2 linked regions of the Skermanella sp. TT6 genome follow. The protein of the gene in region 2 binds, or shares a complex with, the protein of the main gene of each other region. Links are inferred from orthologs where the notes say so. Each region holds a gene or a part of one and is shown on either strand. Other genes may lie near its edges.

Region 1 (7,019 bases), 2.0 Mb from region 2 along the record:
GGTTGCCGGCGGTCAGCGGACAGTCCCAGGGCTGGACCCCGTCGCGCGGCAGGTCGAGCTTGCGGAGCAGGCTGGCCATGCCGTGCTGGGGGTGGCCGTCGTCGGACGCCGCCGCGTCCCAGCTCGTCCCGTCCATGTCGGTGTCGAGGCCGGGAAGGACGACGCAGCCGTTGGGCATGGTGGCGACGACGGCCAGGAGCTCGGCGGTCGCCGGGATGGTGCCGGTCGAGCCGGCGGCGATCACCGGGCCGGCCGGGGGGTTGGCCCGCCACGCCTCGGCCTGGGCCTTGAGGACGAGGTTGCGCCGCTCGGCGGCGTCGATGGCGCCTTCCAGCTCCAGGATGGTCGGCCAGACATGGGTCAGGATCTTCAGGAATTCGAGCGTGACCTGCCAGTGCTGGGCGTATTCCTCCGGCACGAGACCTTCGAGCCGGTCGAACGGCACCCCCTCGGTCTGCACCTGATCGAGCAGGCGGGCGAGGTCGGCGGCCAGCCGGGCCGCTTGGTCGGCGGTGATGGACTTGCCGTCCTTCCTGAGGATGGCCTGGGCGAGCAGAAGCTGGCGGCGCAGGCTGGTCAGGGCCGGCGGCAGGTCGAGCGCGCCGGCGAGGCCGGGGATCTCCTCGATCGCGAGGCTCAGCTCGTCGGCGTCGATGTCGCCGAGGGGGCTCATGCGCGGCAGGAGCTGGGGAGCGCCGCCGGACAGGCGGAGGAAGGCTTCGCGCAGGGTCCGGCAGGCGCGGCGGGTCGGCAGCAGCACGGTGTAGCCGGCGAGCGCCAGCGGACCGCCGTCCGCCTCCACGCGGGCGAGGATGCCGGTCGCCAGGGCATCGACGAACGGTACGCCCGAGGGGATGTTGAAGACTTGCGCCATGGGTCCGGGGCCTGTGGGTTCCTGGTGCGTCGGGCGGAGGCGTGCCGGAGACCTCCGGGACTCTCGGAACCCTACTATAGGTGGGACGCGGAACGCAAATCTTTCCTAGATATGGTGTTGTCAGGACTCGCCACGGTGCGGCCGGGACAGCCGATCCGATGCGTTGCGCCGCGGGCGCAACCTACGATCGTCGGCCCAAGTTACCTCTGCCGTGCATCACACCGTAGGTTGCGCCCATGGCGCAACATGGTGCTACCCTCAAGTTTCCCTAACCGCAATGACTGTTAACCGTTTGTCTCGAACGCTGATGCTGCAAGTGAAGGTCGGGTGAGGCGCCGCCGTTAACGACTATCCATGGTGCGGCCGGAATTCGAGGTGGTCGTCCACCTCTCCGATGCTGGCCGGGGTGCCGACGTGGAACCACAGGCCGTCGTGGCGCATCCCGTAGAGCCGCTCGCTTTCCAGCAGCCGGTCCCAGATCAGGTTGGTCGAGAAGGCGCCCGGCGGCACGTCGGCGAACAGTTCCGGCTTGAGGATCTGGACTCCGGCGAAGACGAAGGGGGCGATCTCGCCGCTGCGGCGGCGGGTCAGGCGGCCCAGCGGGTCCATGTGGAAATCGCCCTTGCCGTCGTAGCCGAAGGCGGCGACGGCGGGGTGGAGCAGCAGCAGGGCGTCCATGGTCTCCGGGTTCCAGGCCCGGGTCAGGCGGTCGATGGCCGGGGTGGGGCCGTCGAGCCACAGGATGTCGGAATTGACCGACAGGAACGGGTCGGTGCCGAGCAGCGGCAGGGCCTGCCGGATGCCGCCGCCGGTCTCCAGCAGGTCCGCCTCGGGCGACAGGAGGATGCGGGGGGACGTGCGGCCCGCGAGGTGGTCCGCGATCATCTCGCCCTTGTAGTGGGTGTTCACGACGGCGGTCCCGATGCCGGCGGCGGCGACGCGGTCGAGCGCGTGGTCGAGCAGGGGTTTCCCCGCCACGGGGATCAGCGGCTTGGGCTGTTCCAGCGTCAAGGGCCGCATGCGCAGGCCGAGCCCGGCGGCCAGCACCATGGCGTGGGTCAGGGTCGTCATTATTCGTGTGCTTTCGGAATGGCGGTGGGTGGAATGGCTGTGGGCGGAATGTCGGTGGGCGGATTGAAAAGGGGAGCCCGGACAGGGGGCGGCAGGGTGCGGTCGAACCAGTCGCGCACCGGCGCCAGGGCCGGATGCTCCAGCTTCGCTTCCAGCAGGCGCCAGACGCGGGGCAGGTGGCGCAGATAGCCGGAGCGGCCGTCGCGGAGATGCAGCCGGGCGAAGACCGCCACGATCCGGGTGTGCCGGACGGCGCCCAGAGCCGCGTAGGAACGCAGGAAGGCGGCCCGGTCCAGGCCGGGGAAGGCGTCCAGGTAATGGTCCAGCATGGCGGCCGCCAAATCGGACGGAACGTCGCGCCGGGCGTCCTCCAGCAGCGACACGAGGTCGTAGCCGATCGGCCCGAGGCCGGCGTTCTGGAAATCGAGCAGCCCGCAGGCGGAGGCGCCCGGACGGCCGTCGAGTCGCATCAGGTTGTCCACATGGTAGTCGCGGTGCATCAGCGACGTGCCGAATCCTACCGCGTCGGGGACGGCGGACCACCAAGCCCGTTCCAGGTCGGCGCGCTCCTCCGCGGTGGCGGCGCGGCCGAGGGCGGCCGGGACGTAGACGTCGGCCAGCAGCATCACCTGCTCGATGAACAGGGCGGCGTCGTAGCGGGGCAGGCCGAGCGGAGTTGCCGGGGCGGGGTCGAAGCGCCGGTGCAGGGCGACGAGGGCGTCCACCGCCAGGCGATAGAGCTCGGCGGGATCGGCGCCCTGGTCCATCAGGCGGGTGAAGGTGGCGTCGCCGAAGTCCTCGATCAGCAGCAGGCCGGCCTCGGGCTCCCCGGCGAGGATGTCCGGCGCCGAGAGGCCGAGGCCCTGCAGCAGGCGGGAGATCGCGACGAAGGGGACCACGTCCTCCGCTGGGTTCGGCGAGTCCATCAGCAGGGCGCTGTCGGTCCCGCGGCGGAGGCGGAGGTAGCGCCGCGCCGAGGCGTCGCCCGCCAGGGCCGTGCGGTCGGCATCGCCCCAGCCCTGCGCGGCCAGGAAACCGGCGATGGTGTCTTCGCGGTGGGTCACGGCTGCTCCAGGCTCCCCAGGCGGTCGGCCCAGCCGCCGTGGCCGGTCAGGGTGGCGCGGCGCGCGGTCGCTTCCGGGCCGAAGGACAAGGCGATGTCGAGCCGTTCCGGCGGCAGGAGGGAGCCCAGCCGGTCGGGCCATTCGACCAGGGCGATGCCGCCGGAGCGGGCCTCGTCCCAGCCGAGCTCGATCACCTCGTCCGGGCCGCCCAGGCGGTAGAGGTCGAAATGCCAGACCGGGGCCGCCGGGGTGTCGTAGGTCTGGACCAGGGTGAAGGTCGGGCTCGGCACCTCGTCGTCCGGGTCGCCCAGCGACTGGATCAGGGCGCGGGCGAAGGCCGTCTTGCCGGCGCCCAGGTCGCCGCGCAGCGCCACCATGTCGCCGGCGCGGAGCAGCGATCCGACGCGGCGCGCGAGGTCCGCCGTGGCGGCTTCGTCCCGGAGGTTAACGGTGATGGCCTGCTGGCGCGGTGCGGTCATGGTCGTGAGCTTGCTTCCCTGTGCCTGCCCCCGCGGAAGGCGGGGGTTTGATCGTGCCCGGAAATCCGCTAATGAGGGGCTGGCAGTGCAAAACTCTTCCTAGCTTTTCCGGAGTCCCCATGTCGAGCCCCGAGCAGCATACCGATGTCGCCATCATAGGTGCCGGTCCCGTTGGTCTGTTCGCCATCTTCGAATGCGGCATGCTTCGCATGAAATGCCATGTGGTCGATGCCCTCGACATGGTCGGCGGGCAGTGCGCGGCGCTCTACCCGGAGAAGCCCATCTACGACATTCCCGGTTACCCTTCCATTGACGCGGCCGACCTGATCGACCGGCTGAGCGAACAATGCGCGTCCTTCGGGCCGGTCTTCCATCTGGGCCAGCAGGTCACCGGGCTGACCCCGGCGGAGGGCGGGCGCTGGCTGGTGGAGACCTCGACCGGCACGCGGATCAATGCCCGCGCCGTGATCGTCGCGGCGGGCGTCGGCGCCTTCGGCCCGAACCGGCCGCCGCTGGACGGCCTGGAGCAGTTCGAGGGCAAGTCGGTCCATTATCTTGTCCGGCGGCGCATGGACTATGCCGGCAAGCGGGTGGTGATCGCGGGCGGCGGCGATTCCGCCGTGGACTGGGCGATCAGCCTGGCCGAGGTCGCGGAGAAGATCATGGTCGTGCATCGCCGGCCCAAGTTCCGCGCCGCCCCGGAAAGCGTCGCCCGGATGGAGCAGCTGACCCGGGAGGGCCGGATCGAGATGGTGGTGCCCTACCAGCTCGCCGGCCTGGAGGGAGCCGACGGCCAGCTGACCGGCGTGCGGGTCGCGACCCTGGACGGCGAGGAGAAGGTGCTGGACGCCGACGTGCTGCTGCCGTTCTTCGGGCTCGCCATGAACCTGGGGCCGATCGCGGAGTGGGGCCTCGACCTGGAGAAGCACCATATCCGGATCGACCAGGCGACCTGCGCCACCAGCGCGCCGGGCATCTTCGCGATCGGCGACATCGCGACGTATCCGGGCAAGCTGAAGCTGATCTTGACCGGCTTCGCGGAAGCCGCGTCGGCGGCCCATTCGGCCTTCCCGCTGGTCCATCCCGGCGAGGTGCTGCATTTCGAGTATTCGACCACCAAGGGGGTGCCGGGAGCGGCTTGACGGAGGACGGGACGAAACCCTTGGCTGTTTAAGCTGTTGTCCTGCCACGCACTGGAGGATGACCATGAAACAGCCGCATACCGAACAGACCGTCAAGCACACCGACGACCAGCAGAACACCGGCAACCACCACAAGCCGGATGCCCCCGACGCCGGCGGACCGGACAAGTTCGGCGGCACCCGCAAGGGTGCGGAGAACGTCGAGTCCGAGGGCGGGAAGAAGTAGCCTTCTCCCCTACTGGAAAGCTGCCTCCGCGAAGCTGCGGAGCTTGCGCGAGTGCAGCTTTTCCAGCCCGTTCTTGCGCAGCAGTTCCATCGCCAGCACGCCGATCTTCAGGTGCTGGTCCACCTGGTTCCGATAGAAATTGTTCGCCATGCCCGGCAGCTTCAGCTCGCCGTGCAGCGGCTTGTCGGAGACGCAGAGCAGCGTCCCGTAGGGCACCCGGAAGCGGAAGCCGTTGGCCGCGATGGTGGCGCTCTCCATGTCCAGCGCGATGGCGCGGCTCTGGCTGAAACGCTGGACCATCTCGCTGTGGTCCCGCAGCTCCCAGTTCCGATTGTCGATGGTCGCGACCGTTCCGGTCCGCATCACCCTTTTCAGCTCGTAGCCGGTCAGGCCGGTGATCTGCCCGACCGCCGCCTCCAGGGCCACCTGGACCTCGGCCAGGGGCGGGACCGGGACCCAGATCGGCAGGTCGGCGTCCAGCACATGGTCCTCGCGCACATAGCCGTGGGCCAGGACATAGTCGCCCAGCCGCTGGGTGTTGCGCAGGCCGGCGCAGTGGCCCAGCATGATCCAGGCGTGCGGACGCAGCACGGCGATATGGTCGGTGATCGTCTTGGCGTTGCTGGGGCCGACGCCGATATTGACCATGGTGATCCCGGAACCGTCCGGGCGCTTCAGGTGGTAGGCCGGCATCTGCGGCAGGCGCCCGACGCGGGTCCCCTGCGGGTCGGCCGGGCCCAGGTTCTGGTTGGGGATGACGAAGTCGCCCGGTTCGACGAAGGCGGTGTATTGGCTGCGGTAGGCCTTCTCCTCCGGATCGTTGGTCGGCGACATCACCTCCATGCCGAGCCGGATGAACTCGTCGATATAGAACTGGTAGTTGGTGAACAGGACGAAGTTCTGGAAATGATCCGGCGCGGTCGCGGTGTAGTGCTTCAGCCGGTGCAGCGAATAATCGACCCGCGGCCCGGTGAACAGCGCCAGCGGCTCCGGCTCGTCGGCCGCCTGCCGGTGGGTTCCGTTGACGATGCTGTCGTCCATCTGCGACAGGTCGGGCAGGTCGAAGCTGTCGCGCATCCGGCCGAGCCGTTCCGGGGTCAGGTCGCCCTCGACGTGCAGTCCCTCGGGAAAGGCGAAATGGACCGGGATCGGCTGCCGGCTGACTCCGACCTCCAGCACCACGCCGTGGTTGCGGCGCAGCAGCTCGAACTGCTCCAGGAAATAGTGGTGGAACAGGTCCGGGCGGGTCAGGGTGGTGGCGTAGGTGCCGGGGCCGGCGACGAAGCCGTAGGACAGGCGGGTATCGATCCGCGTGCTGGTCTCGGTATGGACGCGCAGGAACGGGTAGCAGGCGTGGACGCGCTGCTGCATCTCCTCGCCGTTGGAGAAGCGGCTGAAGCAGTCGCGCAGGTACGCGGTGTTCGCCTCGTAGATCTCGCGCACCCGATCGACCGCCGCGGCGGGATCGGTGAAGTGCTCCGCCGCGAAGGGAAGGCCGATATGGCTGTACGAGTTCTGCATCGTTACCTCAGGATTCGAGACCCATCAGGGAGCGGGCGAAGGAGCCGGCCTCGAAGGGGCGCATGTCCTCGATGCCCTCGCCGACGCCGATAAAGTGGACCGGCAGCTTGTACTTCTCCGCCAGGGCCACCAGGACGCCGCCGCGCGCCGAGCCGTCCAGCTTGGTCAGGATCAGCCCGTTCACGCTGACCCTCTCCCGGAACACCTCGACCTGCGAGTGCGCATTCTGGCCGGTCGTGGCGTCGAGCACCAGCAGGACCGAGTGGGGCGCCTCGGGATCGAGCTTCTTCACGACGCGGATGATCTTCTGGAGCTCGGCCATCAGGTTGGCCTTGTTCTGGAGCCGCCCCGCCGTGTCGATCAGCAGCACGTCGGTCTTCTCCCGCCGCGCCCGCTCCAGCGCGTCGAAGGCGAGGCCGGCGGCGTCGGCGCCGGTCTCCTTCGCGATCACGGGGCAGCCGGAGCGTTCGCCCCAGACCTGGAGCTGCTGGACGGCCGCGGCGCGGAAGGTGTCGCCGGCCGCGATGATGACCGACTTGCCCTCCTGCCGGAACTGCTTGGCCATCTTGCCGATGGTCGTGGTCTTGCCGGCGCCGTTGACCCCGACCACCAGGACGACGTGGGGCTTGGCGGCGGCGTCGA
Region 2 (7,058 bases):
CTCGCGCCGCCGCCGCATCGTCTCCACGATGTCCGGCTCGCGGGCCCACAAGACGGCCTCGCGGCCCGCGCGCAGCGCCGCCAGCGCAATCGCGGTGCCCCAGGCGCCGGCCCCGATCACGCCGACTCGGGCGAAAGGCTGGACATCGGCAGCGGTCATGACGGATTTCCCTGGTGGCGGACGGCGCAGTCATTACGGGAGCGGCGCCGGGATGGCAACCGGGTTGCTCGGATCGCCGGGTCCGGTTCGCCCCGGCGCAGGCGATGGAAGCGTGCTGGCGCTACCGCGCGATTTCGGATAGTTTTATCCGGGCTCGCTCCCGCTCAACAGTTCGCGATCTATGGTCATGGCACTCCTGAAACGGACCACTCCCGCGTCGGACCACGATACCCGGGCGGTTTCACCTGCACCCGACTCGGGGGGGACCGGCGATCCGGAACTGGAACGCGCCATCGACGACGCGATCCAGGATCTTTTCACCAGGCTGGACGCGGCGGAAGCCGAGGCGGTGGCCTCCCGCGACCTTGAAAGGCTGTCATCACCCTTTTCCCTGCTTTATCCCACGATGGTTCGCCTTGCCGACAGGGATCGCGACGGTGTCGAGCCGGTGTGAGCCGAAACAGGAATGATCCCGACCAGCCTGTCGCTTCCACCTTTCAACACCTTGCCCGGCGTTAGTCGGAGTGCCTTTTCTCGATCATATCCCATGTAGTCAGCCATCCCGACCGGCCTGACCGGGTCGCCCACCGCGCCGACACGCCGTACTTCGTCGTCAGCCGCCGAACCGGACTGGGCAGGGAGGCGATCGTGGTCGTCTATCGCTGCACGTTGGTCGAGGCCTCGCGGCGGATCGTCCTGGGCGACGGGAAGCCGCACCGGGGAAACATCATGGCTATCGAGGTAGTCTCGATCACGACGCTTTCTCCCGGCGATTGACCGCCCAAGTCCCGGATGCACGTCTCCTTCACGCCTTGGCGCCCTTGCCCTCCGGCTTGCGGGCGGCCGGGTCGAGCGGCCAGCGGGGGCGGGGCGCGAAATCGAGGCCGTCGGACTGGCCGAGCCTGAGCCGTTCCAGCCCGGCCCAGGCGATCATCACGGCGTTGTCGGTGCACAACCGCATCGGCGGTGCCTGGAAACGGAACCCCTGCTTCTCCGCCAGGGCGGTCAGCCGTGCGCGCAGGTACTTGTTGGCCGCGACGCCGCCCGCCACCACCAACGTGTCGCCGGTCGGGTGCTCGGCGCGGAACCGGGCCATGGCCCGGGCGCAGCGGTCGACCATCACGTCTCCGACGGCGGCCTGGAACCCGGCGGCGAGGTCGCGGACATCGGCCGGATCGAGCGGGCCGGGCGGCAGTTCGTCCAGGCGGTTGCGCACCGCCGTCTTCAGGCCGGAGAAGGAGAAGTCGCAGCCCGGACGCCCCTTCATCGGGCGCGGCAACTCGAACCGGGCGGGATCGCCGCCCTCTGCCGCCCGTTCCAGCAGCGGCCCGCCGGGATAGCCCAGGCCCATCAGCTTGGCCGCCTTGTCGAACGCCTCGCCGACCGCGTCGTCGATCGTGGTGCCGAGCCGCCGGTAGCGTCCGACCCCCTCGACCGCCAGGATCTGGCAATGGCCGCCCGACACCAGCAGCAGCAGGTACGGGAAGGCCAGGCCCTCCGGCGCGGGGTCGGTCAGCCGCGCGGTCAGGGCGTGGCCTTCCAGATGGTTGACCGCGACGAAGGGCAGGCCCTGCACGGCGGCGATCGCCTTGGCGGTCATCACGCCGACGATCACCCCGCCGATCAGCCCCGGCCCGCCGGTCGCGGCGACGCCGTCGAGCCGGTCGAAGCCGATGCCGGCCTCGTCCATGGCGCGGCGGACCAGGCCGTCCAGGTGGTCCAGGTGGGCACGGGCGGCGATCTCGGGCACGACGCCGCCATAGGGGCGGTGGTCGGAGAGCTGGGACAGCACGACGTCGCCCAGGATCTCGCGCCGGTCGGTGACGACGGCGGCGGCCGTCTCGTCGCAGCTCGTCTCGATGCCAAGAACTATCATTCGGATGCGATCAGGTTCGGGTCAGGGTTTCGGTCAGGATCTGCTTGGTGATGACCAGCGACAGGCAGCCGTTCTCAAGTTCCAGGAACTTCTCGGACGACCGGGGCAGCGGGATCTTGTTCTTGCGGCAGAACAGGATCAGGAAGGCGGCGATCTCGCCCTGGCCGAACCGCAATTCGTGAAGCTTGCGGGCGCCGATCTGCTCGATCTGCACGAACAACTGGAGTTCCGGCTCGGCCGCGGTCCAGACCCGCCGGACCTGTCCGTGCGGCATCTTGTCCGGATGCAGGGCCGAGAAAAGCCGGACCGCCTCCCGTACCGCGTCGTTCGAGAAAATCACCTGCCTGCGTTCCGTGATCATCCGCCGCCTCTCCACCAGCCGCGCCGCACCGCGGCAACGCGATCCCATCGCACCGCAGCGATGGGACATCGAGACATACAGCGTAAAAGCTCCTATACCAACGGACTTTCCACTTGCGCCGTCGAGGCCCATGTGGGGACTTCCGCAGCGGTCCGTAACGTCTTAAAGAAAAATCATGAGCAACCCTGTGCGAACCGGCCCCGTCCGTATCGGCACGCGCGGCAGCCCCCTGGCGCTGGCGCAGGCCCACCAGACCCGCGCCCGCCTGGCCGCGGCCCATGCCGCGCTGGCGGCTCCCGACGCGATCGAGATCGTGGTGATCAGGACCACCGGCGACCGCATCCAGGACCGTACCCTGATGGAGGCCGGCGGCAAGGGTCTCTTCACCAAGGAGATCGAGGAGGCGCTGGTCGCCGGGTCGATCGACCTTGCGGTCCATTCCATGAAGGACGTGCCGACCTGGCTGCCCGACGGGCTGGAGATCCGCTGCCTGCTGCCGCGCGAGGACCCGCGCGACGCCTTCTTCTCCAACGTCGCCGCCCATCTCGACGACCTGCCGGAAGGCGCCGTGGTCGGCACCGCGAGCCTGCGCCGCCAGGCCCAGGTGCTGGCGCGGCGGCCCGACCTGAAGGTGGTGCCGATCCGGGGCAACGTGGAGACGCGGCTGCGCAAGCTGGCCGACGGCGAGGTCGACGCGACCCTGCTGGCGCTCGCCGGGCTGAAGCGGCTCGACATGACCGACCGGATCACCTCGGTGATCGAGCCCGACGTCATGCTGCCGGCGGTGGCGCAGGGCGCCATCGGGATCGAGACCCGGGTCGGCGACGACCGGACCAACGCGCTGCTGGCCCCGCTCACCTGCGAGGACACCATGGTCCGGGTCTCGGCGGAACGGGCGCTGCTGGCGGCGCTCGACGGCTCCTGCCGCACGCCGATCGCGGCGCTGGCCAATCTCGACGAGGCCGGCACCCTGACGCTCGACGCGCTGGTGGCCGATCCCGCCGGCAGGCAGATCCTCGGCACGGCGCGCCGGGGAACCGCGGCCGATGCCCTCGCCATGGGCCGCGACGCCGGGGAGGAGCTGAAAAGCCTGATGCCGCCGGACTTCTTCGTGCCGTGAGCGGACCGTGACCGGGCAGCCCCAACGCACGGGACCCTTTCCCGCCGGACCGCGGCGCATCCTGATCACGCGCCCGCGCGAGGATTCCGAGGCGCTCGCCGCGGAACTGCGCGGGCGCGGCTTCGAGCCGGTGATCCAGCCGCTGCTGGAAATCCGGTATCTGCCCGGACCGCCGCTGGAGCTGGACGGCGTACAGGCGATCCTGTTCACGAGCGCAAACGGCGTACGAGCAACCGCAGCGCGTACGGCCAGGCGCGACCTGCCGGCACTGGCCGTCGGGGACGCCACCGCCCGATGTGCCCGGGAGGCCGGCTTCGTCCGGGTCGAAAGCGCCCGGGGCGATGTCGGCAGCCTCGCCCGGCTGGTGGCCGACCGCCTCGACCCCGCGGCGGGACGGCTGTACCATGCCGCCGGCAGCGCCGTCGCCGGCGACCTTGCCGGGGATCTCGGCCGGGCCGGCTTCTCGGTGGAGCGCCAGGTGCTGTACGCGGCCGAGCCGGTGACCGAGCTGCCGCCCGGGACGGTGGAGGCGCTGTACGCAGGTACAATCGACGCAGTCCTGTTTTTCTCTCCCCGGACGGCGCAAAGCTTTGTTAAGGTTGTTCAGAAGGCGGGGCTGGCCGATCGGCTCGGAGAAATCCTGGCTTTCTGCCTGAGCGAAGCGGTCGGTACGGCGGTGCGTACGGTGGGGTGGCGCGACATCCTCATCGCATGCCGGCCGGATCAGGCGGCTCTGCTTGATCTCATCGCGCCCGCCAGGACCCTTTCCCAGCCGGATTGAAAACCTCGGTTGGACCCCGGACCGGATCCCAACCCCGGACCGGAACCAAGTGCAAGAACAGTCAGACGAATAACCGCCAACGATAAACGTCCCCAGGGAATACGAGAAGGCCGCTCATGAGTCCCCGTCCCCCCGACCAATCGGATAACGACCCGACCGTGCCGGATCCGTCCGACGGCACCAACCCGACCGGCTCCGCAGCCGAGCGCATCATCGAGAAGTTCGGCGGCATCCGCCCCATGGCCCACAAGCTGGGCATGCCGGTCACGACGGTCCAGGGATGGAAGAAGCGCGGCGCGATCCCCAGCGCGCGCCATCCCGACCTGCTCGCCGCCGCCGGCCGCCACAACGTGTCGCTGGACCAGGCCGAACTCGACGCGGCCGCCCCGGCCGACGAGCGTGCCAGCGAGGAACGCGCGGTCGAGGATCGCACGGCGGACGAGACGACGCCCGCCGGCACCGTCGCGCCGGAGCCCTCGGCCACCGACACGCCGACGGGCGAGACTCCCTCGGCCACTCCCTGGACCAGCCCGCGCAGCTACGAGCGGCCCGCGGACACCTCGACCGAGCCCGAAACAGAAACCGCGACCAGGACCATGGCTGAGCCGACCCACCACGATCCAGAGCCGGTCCGCACGTCCGAGCCCGCCCGGTCCTCCGGCGGCGGCAAGGGCCTCGCGACCTTGGCCATCCTGCTGGCGCTGGCCGGCACCGGAGCGGCCGTCACGGCACCCCAGTGGGGGCCGCAGGTGATCCCCCAGATCTGGCCGCCGCGCACCGGTGCCGATACCGGTGCTTCCCAGCAGATCTCCGCACTCGAGCAGCGGGTCCAGGAGCTGGCCTCGCGCGGCACGGACACCGCGCCGCTGGACGAGCGGATCTCCCAGCTCGAGCAGCGCCTGTCCGAAGTGTCCCAGGCGCAGTCGCAGCAGCAGCAGCAGCCGGAGCAGTCCGGTCCCGCCGGCCTCGACCAGGCCCAGGTCGAATCGATCGTGCAGGACCGCGTCCAGCAGCTTGCCGGCCGGGTCGCCGCGCTGGAGCAGCGGCCCCAGCCGCAGGCGGGCGTCGACCGCCAGGCGCTCGACGCCCGCGTCGCCCCGCTGGAGCAGCAGCTCCAGGCACTCTCCCAGGTCCGCGACCGGGTGCAGCAGCTCGAAGGCCGGGTCGGCACGCTCGACCAGCAGCAGGCGCAGGCCATCTCGCAGCTGCGCAGCAGCGTCGCCGGGCTGGAGCAGGAGGCCAACCGCCTCGCCCAGGAGATCAACAACACCTCGAACCGCGCCGCCCAGGTGGCCGAGACGCTGACCCTGCGCCAGGCCCAGGAAAGCAAGGCCCAGGCCCTGGTGCTCGCCGCCGGCCAACTCCGCGCGACGCTCCAGAGCTCGCGGCCCTTCTCGTCCGAACTGTCGGCCGTACGCGCGGTCAACCTGCAGGACCCGCAGGTGGTGCAGGCGCTGAACGCGATCGAGCCCCATGCCGCCGACGGGATCCCGACCGAGGCGCAGCTGAACGAGAGGTTCTCCGACGTCGCGGGCGAGATCGTCCGCGCCGGGGTGCTCGCCAGCGGCGAAGGCGGCCAGTGGTGGGACAAGGCGCTCTCGACCGCTTCCTCCCTGGTCAATGTCCGGCGGACCGCCGGCGAGATCGAGGGCAGCGGCGCCGACGCGATCACCGCCCGGGCGGAGCGCCACCTGAAGTCCGGCCGCCTGGACGAGGCCGTCAAGGAGCTCGGGACCCTGACCGGCGAGCCGGCGAAAGTGGCCCAGCCCTGGATCGAGGACGCCAAGGCGCGCCTCGCCGCCAACGAGGCCGGCGCGCTGCTGACCGGCCAGGCCATCGCCCGCCTGTCGGGCTCCGCCGGAGGCAACCAATAATGACCCGCGCCATCTGGTTCCTGATCAAGCTGGCGATCGTCGTCGCGATCGCCATCTATCTCGTCGAAAATCCCGGCGCGGTCACGATCGACTGGCAGGGCTACGTCATCAACACCTCCTTCGCCATGCTGCTGCTGGTGACGGTGGTCCTGATCGGGATCGCCGCGCTGGCCTACCGGCTGTGGCGCGGCATCCGGGGTGCACCGGGGGCCTTCGGCCGCCGCAGCCGGGCACGCAAGCGCGAGCGGGGCTATCGGGCGCTGACCCGCGGCATGGTCGCGGTCGCGGCCGGCGACGCCGCCGGCGCGCGCCGCTATGCCCGCGAGGCCGACGCCATGCTGCGCGACCCGCCGCTGACCATGCTGCTGTCGGCCCAGGCCGCCCAGCTGAACGGCGACGAGAAGGCGGCGGAACGCTATTTCCAGACCATGCTGGAACGGCCGGAGACGGCGTTCCTCGGCGTGCGCGGCCTGCTGACCCAGGCGATCCGCGACGGCAACCAGACCGAGGCGCTGCAGCTCGCCCGCCGGGCCAAGTCGCTCCAGCCGCAGACCCCGTGGGTGCTCACCACCCTGTTCGACCTGGAGACCCGGGCAGCCCAGTGGGGCCGGGCCGAGCAGACCCTGCTCGACGGCATGAAGTCGGGCGCCTTCCCGGCGGAGGCCGGCCGGCACCACCGCGCCGCCCTGCTGCTGGAACGCAGCTACGAGGCCGAGCTGGAAGGCCATCACGACGACGCCCTGCGCCACGCCCAGGCCGCCGCCAAGCTGGAGCCCGCGTTCCCGCCGGCCGCCTCGCGCCTGGCCCGCCTGCTGGCGCGCACCGGCAAGCACCGCAAGGCCGGCAAGGTGATCGAGAAGGCCTGGAGCACCCGGCCCCATCCCGAA

Evidence for each region.
Region 1: the proteins of tsaD (region 2) and tsaE are in contact, whole or in part, in a crystal structure (PDB 6N9A), measured with the Thermotoga maritima proteins. The link is inferred for Skermanella sp. TT6 from one-to-one orthologs. Residues at the interface, in WP_004082750.1 of Thermotoga maritima: Cys10, Asp11, Arg49, His50, Leu82, Gly84, Gly135, Gly136, Glu154, Thr155, Leu156, Asp157, Asp158, Ser159, Glu162, Asp165, Lys166, Arg169, Leu170, Tyr175, Lys213, Thr214, Leu217, Tyr218, Gln221, Arg222, Asn324; in WP_004082108.1 of Thermotoga maritima: Leu37, Gly38, Lys46, Lys57, Val59, Lys60, Ser61, Thr63, Phe64, Thr65, Leu66, Met67, Val69, Pro71, Tyr82, Arg83, Leu84, Asp86, Asp88, Phe89, Asp93, Ile128, Asp130, Glu131, Arg134.

Annotation. Positions count from the first base shown.
Region 1 is NZ_CP067420.1:3,835,280-3,842,298, reverse strand. What follows is about bases 1,748-4,532. They hold tsaE (tRNA (adenosine(37)-N6)-threonylcarbamoyltransferase complex ATPase subunit type 1 TsaE), read right to left. Parts: upstream 3,489-4,532; coding sequence 3,006-3,488; downstream 1,748-3,005. Other genes in these bases: IGS68_RS17995 (NAD(P)/FAD-dependent oxidoreductase), read left to right, coding at 3,608-4,532; IGS68_RS18005 (aminoglycoside phosphotransferase family protein), read right to left, coding at 1,945-3,009; IGS68_RS18010 (nucleotidyltransferase family protein), read right to left, coding at 1,748-1,945. In the rest of the region: double-strand break repair protein AddB, read right to left, coding at 1-874; more of IGS68_RS18010, read right to left, coding at 1,223-1,747; more of IGS68_RS17995, read left to right, coding at 4,533-4,630; IGS68_RS17990 (hypothetical protein), read left to right, coding at 4,695-4,856; IGS68_RS17985 (AMP nucleosidase), read right to left, coding at 4,866-6,377; signal recognition particle-docking protein FtsY, read right to left, coding at 6,385-7,019. UniProt on the Escherichia coli protein: Required for the formation of a threonylcarbamoyl group on adenosine at position 37 (t(6)A37) in tRNAs that read codons beginning with adenine.
Region 2 is NZ_CP067420.1:5,831,143-5,838,200, forward strand. The notes cover bases 1-2,824. They hold tsaD (tRNA (adenosine(37)-N6)-threonylcarbamoyltransferase complex transferase subunit TsaD), read right to left. Parts: upstream 2,036-2,824; coding sequence 965-2,035; downstream 1-964. Other genes in these bases: IGS68_RS27265 (NAD(P)H-dependent glycerol-3-phosphate dehydrogenase), read right to left, coding at 1-159; IGS68_RS27270 (hypothetical protein), read left to right, coding at 347-613; IGS68_RS36065 (hypothetical protein), read left to right, coding at 808-936; IGS68_RS27280 (hypothetical protein), read right to left, coding at 2,046-2,396; hemC (hydroxymethylbilane synthase), read left to right, coding at 2,572-2,824. In the rest of the region: more of hemC, read left to right, coding at 2,825-3,516; IGS68_RS27290 (uroporphyrinogen-III synthase), read left to right, coding at 3,524-4,297; IGS68_RS27295 (mitofilin family membrane protein), read left to right, coding at 4,414-6,171; IGS68_RS27300 (heme biosynthesis protein HemY), read left to right, coding at 6,171-7,058.